3 linked regions of the Teredinibacter turnerae T7901 genome follow. The protein of the gene in region 3 interacts with the protein of the main gene of each other region in a pairwise test. Links are inferred from orthologs where the notes say so. Each region holds a gene or a part of one and is shown on either strand. Other genes may lie near its edges.

The links.
Region 1: the proteins of glnK (region 3) and TERTU_RS04425 interact in binary tests that used the Escherichia coli proteins (3 or more experiments, as listed by UniProt). The link is inferred for Teredinibacter turnerae T7901 from one-to-one orthologs.
Region 2: the proteins of glnK (region 3) and glnL interact in binary tests that used the Escherichia coli proteins (3 or more experiments, as listed by UniProt). The link is inferred for Teredinibacter turnerae T7901 from one-to-one orthologs.

Annotation. Positions count from the first base shown.
Region 1 is NC_012997.1:1,043,255-1,046,592, forward strand. The notes cover bases 21-3,338. They hold TERTU_RS04425 ([protein-PII] uridylyltransferase), read right to left. Parts: upstream 2,939-3,338; coding sequence 221-2,938; downstream 21-220. Other genes in these bases: dapC (succinyldiaminopimelate transaminase), read right to left, coding at 21-200; map (type I methionyl aminopeptidase), read right to left, coding at 2,938-3,338. In the rest of the region: more of dapC, read right to left, coding at 1-20.
Region 2 is NC_012997.1:4,896,883-4,899,809, reverse strand. The notes cover bases 21-2,927. They hold glnL (nitrogen regulation protein NR(II)), read right to left. Parts: upstream 2,053-2,927; coding sequence 988-2,052; downstream 21-987. Other genes in these bases: TERTU_RS19630 (DUF4124 domain-containing protein), read right to left, coding at 2,422-2,927; glnG (nitrogen regulation protein NR(I)), read right to left, coding at 21-995. Outside these bases: more of glnG, read right to left, coding at 1-20.
Region 3 is NC_012997.1:4,620,430-4,623,128, reverse strand. Bases 17-2,695 are described here. They hold glnK (P-II family nitrogen regulator), read left to right. Parts: upstream 17-1,026; coding sequence 1,027-1,365; downstream 1,366-2,695. Other genes in these bases: TERTU_RS18550 (ammonium transporter), read left to right, coding at 1,407-2,690; TERTU_RS18560 (TorF family putative porin), read left to right, coding at 246-932. UniProt on the Escherichia coli protein: Involved in the regulation of nitrogen metabolism. Regulates the activity of its targets by protein-protein interaction in response to the nitrogen status of the cell.

The DNA.
Region 1 (3,338 bases), 3.6 Mb from region 3 along the record:
AGGCCGAGCGTCACCGGGTAATTTGCGATGGTCGCCAACTGGTTAGAAAGCGCATCCAGAGCAAACTGCGGTGCCGGGTGCTTGGGCTCACCAATTGAAAGAGCGATGTGTTCGAGTTCAGCGGGCGGCTGTGCACCGGCTTTAAGCTGGCGCAGTTTTTCAAACGGGTAAGGCTGTAGCAGATCGAGATTGGGGTTCATGATAAATTCTCGGCAGCGGATCAGGACGCAAGATCCTGCTCGACACGTTTGTCCAGGCGAAAACAGATGTCATCCTGCAGGGCACGGCACAGGCGTGGATCACCAAGTGGTTGGTTGTCCGCGTCGGTGATAAAGAATACATCCTCCACTCGTTCGCCGAGCGTTGAAATCTTGGCGTTTTGTAGCTGGACATCGTGCTCCATAAACACTTGGCCGATGGTTGCAAGCAGGCCTGGTCTGTCCGGGCTGATGACCTCGAGCACCGTGTTACCACTCACAATATCGTTGCTGATGCTGGTACGGGTAGGCACAGAAAACTGCTTTAGCACGCGCGGCGTGCGACGTCGAACCACTTCGTTGTAGTCGCCTAACAGTAAAAGTTCTTCGCCGATGGCTCGGGAAATCTTCAGGTATTTAGAGGAATTGTCACCGAGAGGCTGATCGTTGTCGTTCAGCACGTAGAAGGTATCGACGGTGTAGCCATCGTTGGTACTGTACAGCCGCGCATCCTGAATGTTCAGTTGCAGGGATGTCAGCACGCTGGCGACAGCAGGGAATACGTGGCGCTCATCGCGAGTGCGTATAAAAATCTGAGTTGCGCCTTCAAATTCGAGGTTGGTGGTTTCGCGGATGAGAATCAGCGGGCTTTCGCCCTGGTGCTGAATCATCGCCTCTGTTTGCCAGGCAATATCGGTATGGGACTCCCGGATGAAATACTCATCGCCCATTTGATCCCAGAGTTTGCGCGCGATCTGCTCGCAGATGCCTTTATCGGCCAGCCGCGCGGCGGCCAGCTGCTGAGTTTCTTCGATGTGCTCTTGCTTATCGATATGGTTTTCGAGACCACGACGCAGCGCGCGCTTGGTTTCCATATACAGTTGTCGCATGAGGCTGGCGCGCCAGGTATTCCAGATATCAGGGCTGGTGCCACACATGTCGGCGACGGTTAAGGCGTAAAGATAGTCCAGGTGGCGCTGGTCCCCAACTTCCAGTGCGAAATCACGAATCACTTCCGGGTCGGAAATGTCCTTCTTTTGGGAAACGTAGGACATTAACAGGTGCTTCTCTACCAGCCACACCACCAGGCGTGTGTCCTTGCCGCGCAATTGGTGATCTTCGCAGAAGGTTTCCGCATCGCGAGCGCCCAATGTCGAATGGTCGCCGCCACGGCCTTTGCCGATGTCGTGAAACAGTGCGGCTATGTAGAGCAAATGCAGATGCTGGCGCCGCTTCATTATGTGATGGGCAATGGGAAACTTCTGCTTTGCCTCTTCGTGACGAAATTTGCGCACGTTTTTTATAACCATCAAAGTGTGTGCATCCACGGTGTAGCGGTGGAATAGGTCGTGCTGCATTTGGCCAATGATATTGCCGAATACCGGCAGGTACCGGCCGAGGATGCCGTAGCGGCGCATTCTCTCAAGTTGCGCAACCAGACCGACCTTTAACTGAAATAGCTCGATGAACATCGCACGAATATGTGGATCGCGGCGAAACTTCGCATTCACCAGCCAGCGTTTCTCGCGGATCAAGCGAATTGTCGGCGAGCGCACACCGGCGATGCTGGGGTTGTTCCCCATGATCACAAAAATTTCCATGAGCGCGCAGGGCGATTCGTCAAACACGCTCTCACGGGTAACTTCAATCAGGTTGTCGTGCAACTGAAACCGGTCGTTGATGGGGGTGATTTTGTGCTTGCGTCTTTTGGTGTGAATAACTTCGTCGAGATAGTTCACCAATACGTCGTTGAGTTCGCGCAGTGCCAGCACCACGCGATAGTACTCGTGCATGAATTTCTCGACGGCGAGGCCTTTGTCGTCATCCTTATAGCCAAAGAGTTTGGCTAATTCGCGCTGGTACTCAAAGGTCAGACGCTCTTCTGCGCGATTGGCAATCAAGTGGATGCCGTAGCGCACCTTCCAGAGAAAGGCTTCCCCACTGCGCAATGCGCCATACTCTTCCTCAGTAAAGAAATCTGCACCTGCGAGGCGAGTAATGTCGGGCACATTAAAATAGCGTTTGGCCACCCAGTTGATAGTCTGAATATCGCGCAGGCCACCTGGGGCGTTTTTAACATTGGGCTCGAGGTTATATTCAACGTTGTCGTATTTCAGATGGCGCTGTTCCTGCTCTTCCACTTTGGCGTCAAAGAATTTGTTGGCCGGCCACATATGTTCTGGCCCGGTGAGCAGCTGCAATTTATCGCGGAGTTTATCGTTGCCAGCCAGTCGACGAGCTTCGAGTAAATTAGTGACAACTGTGATGTCGCCTTTGGCAATCTTGATGCATTCCTTCAGGGTTCGAACGCTACTGCCAATTTCCAGCCCTATGTCCCAAAGGAAGGTGACGAACAGTTGAAGATTGTCGTTATATTTTTTTTGAGCTTTGTCGTCGAGCAAAATCAAAATGTCGATATCTGACTTGGGGTGCAGCTCTTTGCGGCCGTAGCCGCCGACGGCGATCAGGGCGACGTCGTCGTCCCAGGCGTATTGATGCCAGGCATAGTGTAGGAGTAGATCGACAAAAGTCGCCCGCTCCTGCACCAGTCTGTGGATATCATCGCCTTCGTGAAAGCGACTTTCGAAATGGCTGTCGATCCCGGCTATGGCACTTTTGAACACCTTAATCGCCGGGTGCTTTTTGAGGTCTTCCCGAAACTTGCTCTGGTTAAAGAAGATCGGCTGACAGTGGTAAAGCGGAAATTTTGGTGCTTGTTCGACAGACACAGCGTGGGTCATTAAAAGCTTTCCTCGTTACGGGCGGTCAATACTTCAACTCCATCCTTGGTAACGGCGAGTGTGTGTTCCCATTGCGCTGACAGGCGGCCGTCGCGTGTTTCTACAGTCCAGCCGTCGCCTTTCAATTTGGTGTGGTGTTTACCGGCGTTGATCATGGGTTCGATTGTGAAGGTCATTCCTTCCACCAATTCCATACCTTTACCTGCAACGCCGTAGTGCAATACTTGAGGTTCTTCGTGAAAGACTTTGCCAATGCCGTGGCCACAGTATTCACGCACCACCGAATAGTGATTCTTCTCCGCGTACTGCTGGATGACTGCTCCTATGTCTCCCAGGCGCGCACCCGGTTTGACTTGTTCAATTCCCAGGTAGAGGCATTCCTGAGTGATTTTACACAGGC
Region 2 (2,927 bases), 280 kb from region 3 along the record:
TTGGCGGCTTTGCGCAAAAAGTGATGTGCGAGCTTGGGGATATCTTCGCGGCGGTTGGAAAGCTTCGGCAAGTGGATGCGAATAACATTTAAGCGGTGGAACAAATCTTCCCGAAAGCGATTATCTTCCACCAGATGTTCCAGGTTCTGGTGGGTTGCTGCAATAATTCGCACGTCAACTTTAATTGCTGTGTGGCCGCCCACGCGATAGAACTCGCCGTCGGCAAGCACGCGCAACAAGCGCGTTTGGGTTTCGGCGGGCATATCGCCGATTTCATCCAAAAACAGGGTGCCGCCATCCGCTTGTTGGAAGCGGCCTTGACGTTGCGCACCTGCGCCGGTGAATGCACCTTTCTCGTGGCCAAACAATTCAGACTCGATCAGGTCGCGGGGTATCGCGGCCATGTTCAGTGCGATGAATGGCCCTTCTTTGCGTGGGCTGTGGCGATGCAGCGCGCGGGCGACCAGTTCTTTACCGGTGCCGGACTCGCCGTTGATTAACACGGTAATGTTAGATTGCGAGAGACGGCCGATAGCGCGAAACACTTCTTGCATGGCCGGCGCTTCGCCAATAATTTCGGTTTCCAGCTCGGGTTCCGGCGGGGCAATGTCCTGCTGTTGCTCTGAGGCATGGGCGAGCGCACGCTGAGTAACAGCGACTGCTTCGTCCACATCGAATGGTTTGGGCAGGTATTCAAATGCGCCACCCTGGTAAGCCGATACCGCGCTGTCCAAATCGGAATGCGCCGTCATAATAATTATCGGCAGGCTGGGGTGCTCGGTGTGCAGGTTGGAAAGCAGGGTCAGGCCATCGGTACCTGGCATGCGCACATCGGAGATAATGGCGTCCGGTTGGGTTTTATCAATGTGCAGCAGCGCTTTGTCGCCGCTCTCGAAGCTTTGGGTGGTAATCCCGGATTGTTGCAGGGCTTTTTCCAGCACCCAGCGAATCGACCTGTCGTCGTCAATAATCCATACCAGATTAGGTTTATGCATTTTCGGTATCCAGCGGTAGGTAGATGGTGAACTCGGTTTTGCCTTTACGGCTCGCGCACTCAATAATCCCCTTGTGCAAATTGACCAGGTTCTGCGCAATGGCCAAGCCCAGGCCGCTGCCATTAGCGCGGCCGGTAATCATGGGGAAAAAAATGTCTTCAATGAGCTCGGGTGGAATTCCTGGGCCATTGTCGGTAATGCTGATTTTCACCACCAAGGGGTGGTGCGTTCGGCCGATGGTGTAACGTCGCTGAACCCGGGTGCGAAACGCAATCTGTGGGTTGGCGGTACCGTTTTCCAGCAGCGACTGCATGGCATTGCGGCCAATGTTGAGCACAGCCTGAATCAGTTGAGCGCGGTCTGCGGTGAGTGGCGGAATACTGGGGTCATAATCGCGTTTGATGGTGATCTGGCTGCCAACCTCGGCTTTTATCACTGAGTGCACGTGTTCGAGCACTTCGTGAATATTGGTTGGTTTGCGTTCACTCGATTTGTGAGGGCCGAGCATACGGTCTACGAGATTGCGCAGGCGATCGGTCTCGTCAATGATGATCCGGGTGTATTCTTCAAGTTCTTCATGGTGCAGCTCGCGCGCCAGTAATTGCGCAGCGCCACGTATGCCACCCAGCGGGTTCTTGATTTCGTGGGCCATGCCGCGGATCAAGTTACGGGTGGTTTCCTGAGAGGCGAGCATGGCCTCTTCGCGGCTGATTTTGAGCAGGCGGTCGAGTGGCTGAAACTCGATAACCATATGATTCATTTCGTGACTCGGGATCACCGAGTAGTCGACCATAATGGTTTGGTTGTTGTGCAGCTTCCAACTGGCCTTACGCTTGGTAAAGTTGCGGTTGTTTCTCAGGGCTTCTTCGAGTGACATGGGGGTGCCATCGCTGGCGGAAAAGCAGGCATGAATGGAGCGACCAGACATCTTCTCGCCGCTGACTCCCAGGTTCATTTCTGCTGACGCATTCATATGCACGACTGTCAGATTGTGGTCCACCAGGATAATTGCAGTTAGCAGGCTATCCAGAATGTTTTGGTAACTATTTGAATTCACTCTAAGTCCTGTGGGCGGCCTCTAGGGTGAGCCACCTTTTAGTAGTAGCCTGGAATGCAATAAGCAAACCAGAATGCCAGCCGTGGCAGGGGCTGGCGGTGCATAGGGAGTGGGATGTTAACCAGGTAACAATCCATTAGAAGCATTTTTGAACAATACTTGGGAAAACCCCGAAAAGGTCCGTTGTTGGGCCCAATCGAAGGGGCTAAAACAGGAATGCACCCGAATGGCTCGCGTATGCATTGCGGGTTTCTTTGGTGCGTTCATGCGCCCCTAACGAAAGCGTATCTCAGAATTAGGGGCAATTATAGAGCGAAAATCTCGATATGCGCTGTAATGGTGCTATTTTTTGCGTTAATTTGGTGTGTATCAGCTGTGACCAGCGGGCCGAATAACAAAGATGGTTCTCTCCTCGGTCCGTTCAATGACATTCCCTGCACCATCGACGACAGCGGCCGAGACGCTCCGACGGCCTTGCAAGGCTTTGCTGAGGGCGATGCTGACGTTGTTTGAATCGGTGGTTTCCTGCACTTTTCCGTCGATATACACCTCAAATCGCAAACCTGGTTCGAGCTTGCGCTGGGTCAGCATCACGACGGTGAGTGCTTTTTCCGCGGGGCCGAAGCGCTGTTCAGATTTCGGAGTCACCAGGCGCAGACCGTAGCCACTGGCCTGCTTCGGAGGGCTGGTTGTTGCGTCTGGTTCAGGGCTTGGCGATGGCGCTGGCGACACCAGCGGTGGGCTGGGCGCGGGTGCGGGAGTTATCGCCGGGGTCGTATTGAGCGGCTTAAGCTCCAGTTTCTCGGCTGTTGCGTTGGTCGGGGGTTCGTCGGAGTAAGTGACGTTACCGTACTGATCGACAGATTTGTAGATTG
Region 3 (2,699 bases):
TCCATATTTGAAGCTATGTTCCTAATTGGTGCAAATGATGAGTGCACCAAATTGGAATATGCACTCATATTGTGCTTTCGGCATCTAAAATCACTTGTTTTGTCTTTAAAAAATGAGCTAACTCCTTGTTATAAATAGAGAAACCAAAGTTGGCGCAGTTAGTGCTAAAACCATGCAGGCTCGTCGGACTGGTGATCGACCAAGCTCAAAAAAAAGACTTAAAAAGTAAAATTTGGAGGAAACACATGAAATTTTCTAAAAAGATCCTGGCAGGTGCTGTTGCAGCTTCTTTGGCAGTGAGCGCGTTCGCTCCTATGGCGAACGCTGAAATTTCTGCGTCTGCTGGGGTTGCCAGTACTTACTTGTGGCGTGGTCTTGACCTGGGTTCAGGTACGCCTGCGGTATCTGGCGATCTGTCATACAGTGCTGGCGGTTTCTACACCACTCTGTGGGGTTCATCAGGTGACACTGGCGCTGGTACGGAGTGGGATCTGGGTGCTGGCTATGGCGGTTCTGCTGGTATGTTCTCTTACGACGTTAGCGTATGGAACTACATGTACCCGAACGGCGGTACCATGGAAGATCAGTACGGCGACCTGACTGAAGTTATAGTCGCTTTGGGCTTGGGCCCTGTGTCTTTCTCCTGGTACGAAAATATTGCAACAGAAGGTGGTGACGAATCATACCGTTATTTCACTCTGGGTTACGCAACCGGGCCTTTCTCATTCATGATTGGTTCACACACTGGTGACGATAGCACTGAGTTTACCCACCTGGATATTTCCTACGCGTACAACGATAACTTGAGCTTCACCTTTAGCCAGGTTGTGGATCAAGACGAGGTTCTTCTTGCTGATGGTGATGGTGTGAAAGGTAAATCCATCGATGACGACCTGAAGTTCGTTGTTTCCTACAGCTTGCCTATCGAGTAAGTTTTGTTGGCCCGGTTGTTAGCGTGTTAACGGCCGGGCAAGCATATCTATCAAGCAGCGCCGACGCTGCATAAACCATTAGAGGAGCAGTCCAATGAAATTAATTACTGCCGTCATCAAGCCTTTTAAGCTGGACGCTGTTCGTGAGGCTTTATCAGAAATCGGTGTGCAAGGTATCACCGTGACCGAAGTGAAAGGTTTTGGTCGCCAGAAAGGCCACACTGAACTGTATCGCGGCGCAGAATACGTTGTTGATTTTCTGCCTAAAACCAAACTGGAAGTAGCAGTAGCCGACGACCAACTGGACTCTGTTGTTGAAGCTATCAGTAAAGCAGCTCACAGCGGAAAAATTGGCGATGGTAAAATCTTTGTATCCAGCCTCGACCAAGTTGTGCGCATCCGTACCGGTGAATCCGGTGAAGAAGCACTGTAACTCATAATTAGAAAAGAGATTAAAATTTCCGGAGATCTGGTATGGAAAATGTTCTTTATGAAATGCAGTACGCCATGGACACCTTTTATTTTTTGGTGTGTGGCGCGCTGGTAATGTGGATGGCTGCGGGTTTTGCGATGTTGGAATCCGGGCTTGTTCGCGCTAAAAATACAACAGAAATTCTTACAAAAAACGTCGCGCTTTTCGCTATCGCTTGCACCATGTACCTGATCTGCGGGTACGACTTTATGTACGGTGGTGGCTGGTTCTTAAGCGGTGTTACTACCGTTGCTGGTATGGACGACGCAGCTGTTGCTGGTGTTGTTAAAGGTGTTGCGGACTTTAATGCTGGCGTTGAAGATGCTGGCTTGCAATACTCTGGTGCTTCCGACTTCTTTTTCCAGGTAGTGTTTGTTGCTACTGCAATGTCTATTGTTTCCGGTGCCGTTGCTGAGCGTATGAAGCTCTGGGCATTCCTGGTATTCGCTGTTTTCATGACTGGCGTTATCTACCCGCTGGAAGGTGGCTGGACTTGGGGTGGCAATTCGGTATTTGGCCTGTACGAACTGAGCTATTCTGACTATGCAGGTTCCGGTATTGTTCACTTGGCCGGTGCCGCTGCTGCGCTTGCTGGTGTATTGGTACTTGGCCCACGCAAAGGCAAATACGGCCCTAACGGTGAAGTAAACGCGATTCCTGGTGCTAACCTGCCTCTGGCTGCGCTGGGTATGTTCATCCTCTGGATGGGATGGTTCGGCTTCAACGGTGGTTCCACGCTGCAATTGTCTGGCGTTGGCGTCGCTAACGAAGTGGCTAACGTGTTTGTTAATACCAATGCTGCTGCTTGTGGTGGTTTGATTGCTGCGCTCATCGTAGCTCGCATCATCTTCGGCAAAGCTGATCTGACTATGGCAATCAACGGCGCGTTGGCTGGCCTGGTTGCTATCACTGCAGAGCCTGCTGATCCCACTGCGCTGATGTCTACAATTATCGGTGCCGTAGGTGGTGTGCTGGTTGTCTTCGCTATCCTGTTCCTCGACAAACTGAAAATCGATGACCCCGTAGGTGCGATTTCTGTTCACGGTGTTGTTGGTATCTGGGGTATTTTCGCGGTGCTGATTTCTGACTCTGACGCCACCTTCGTTGGTCAGTTGGTGGGCATGTTAACCATCTTTGTATGGGTATTTGTTGCCAGCCTGGTTGTTTGGATCGCTATCAAAGCAATCATGGGCGTTCGTGTCAGCGAAGAGGAAGAATTCGACGGTGTCGACCTGTCCGAATGTGGTATGGAAGCTTACCCAGAGTTTTCGGGTACTTCAAAGTAAGTTCTTAAT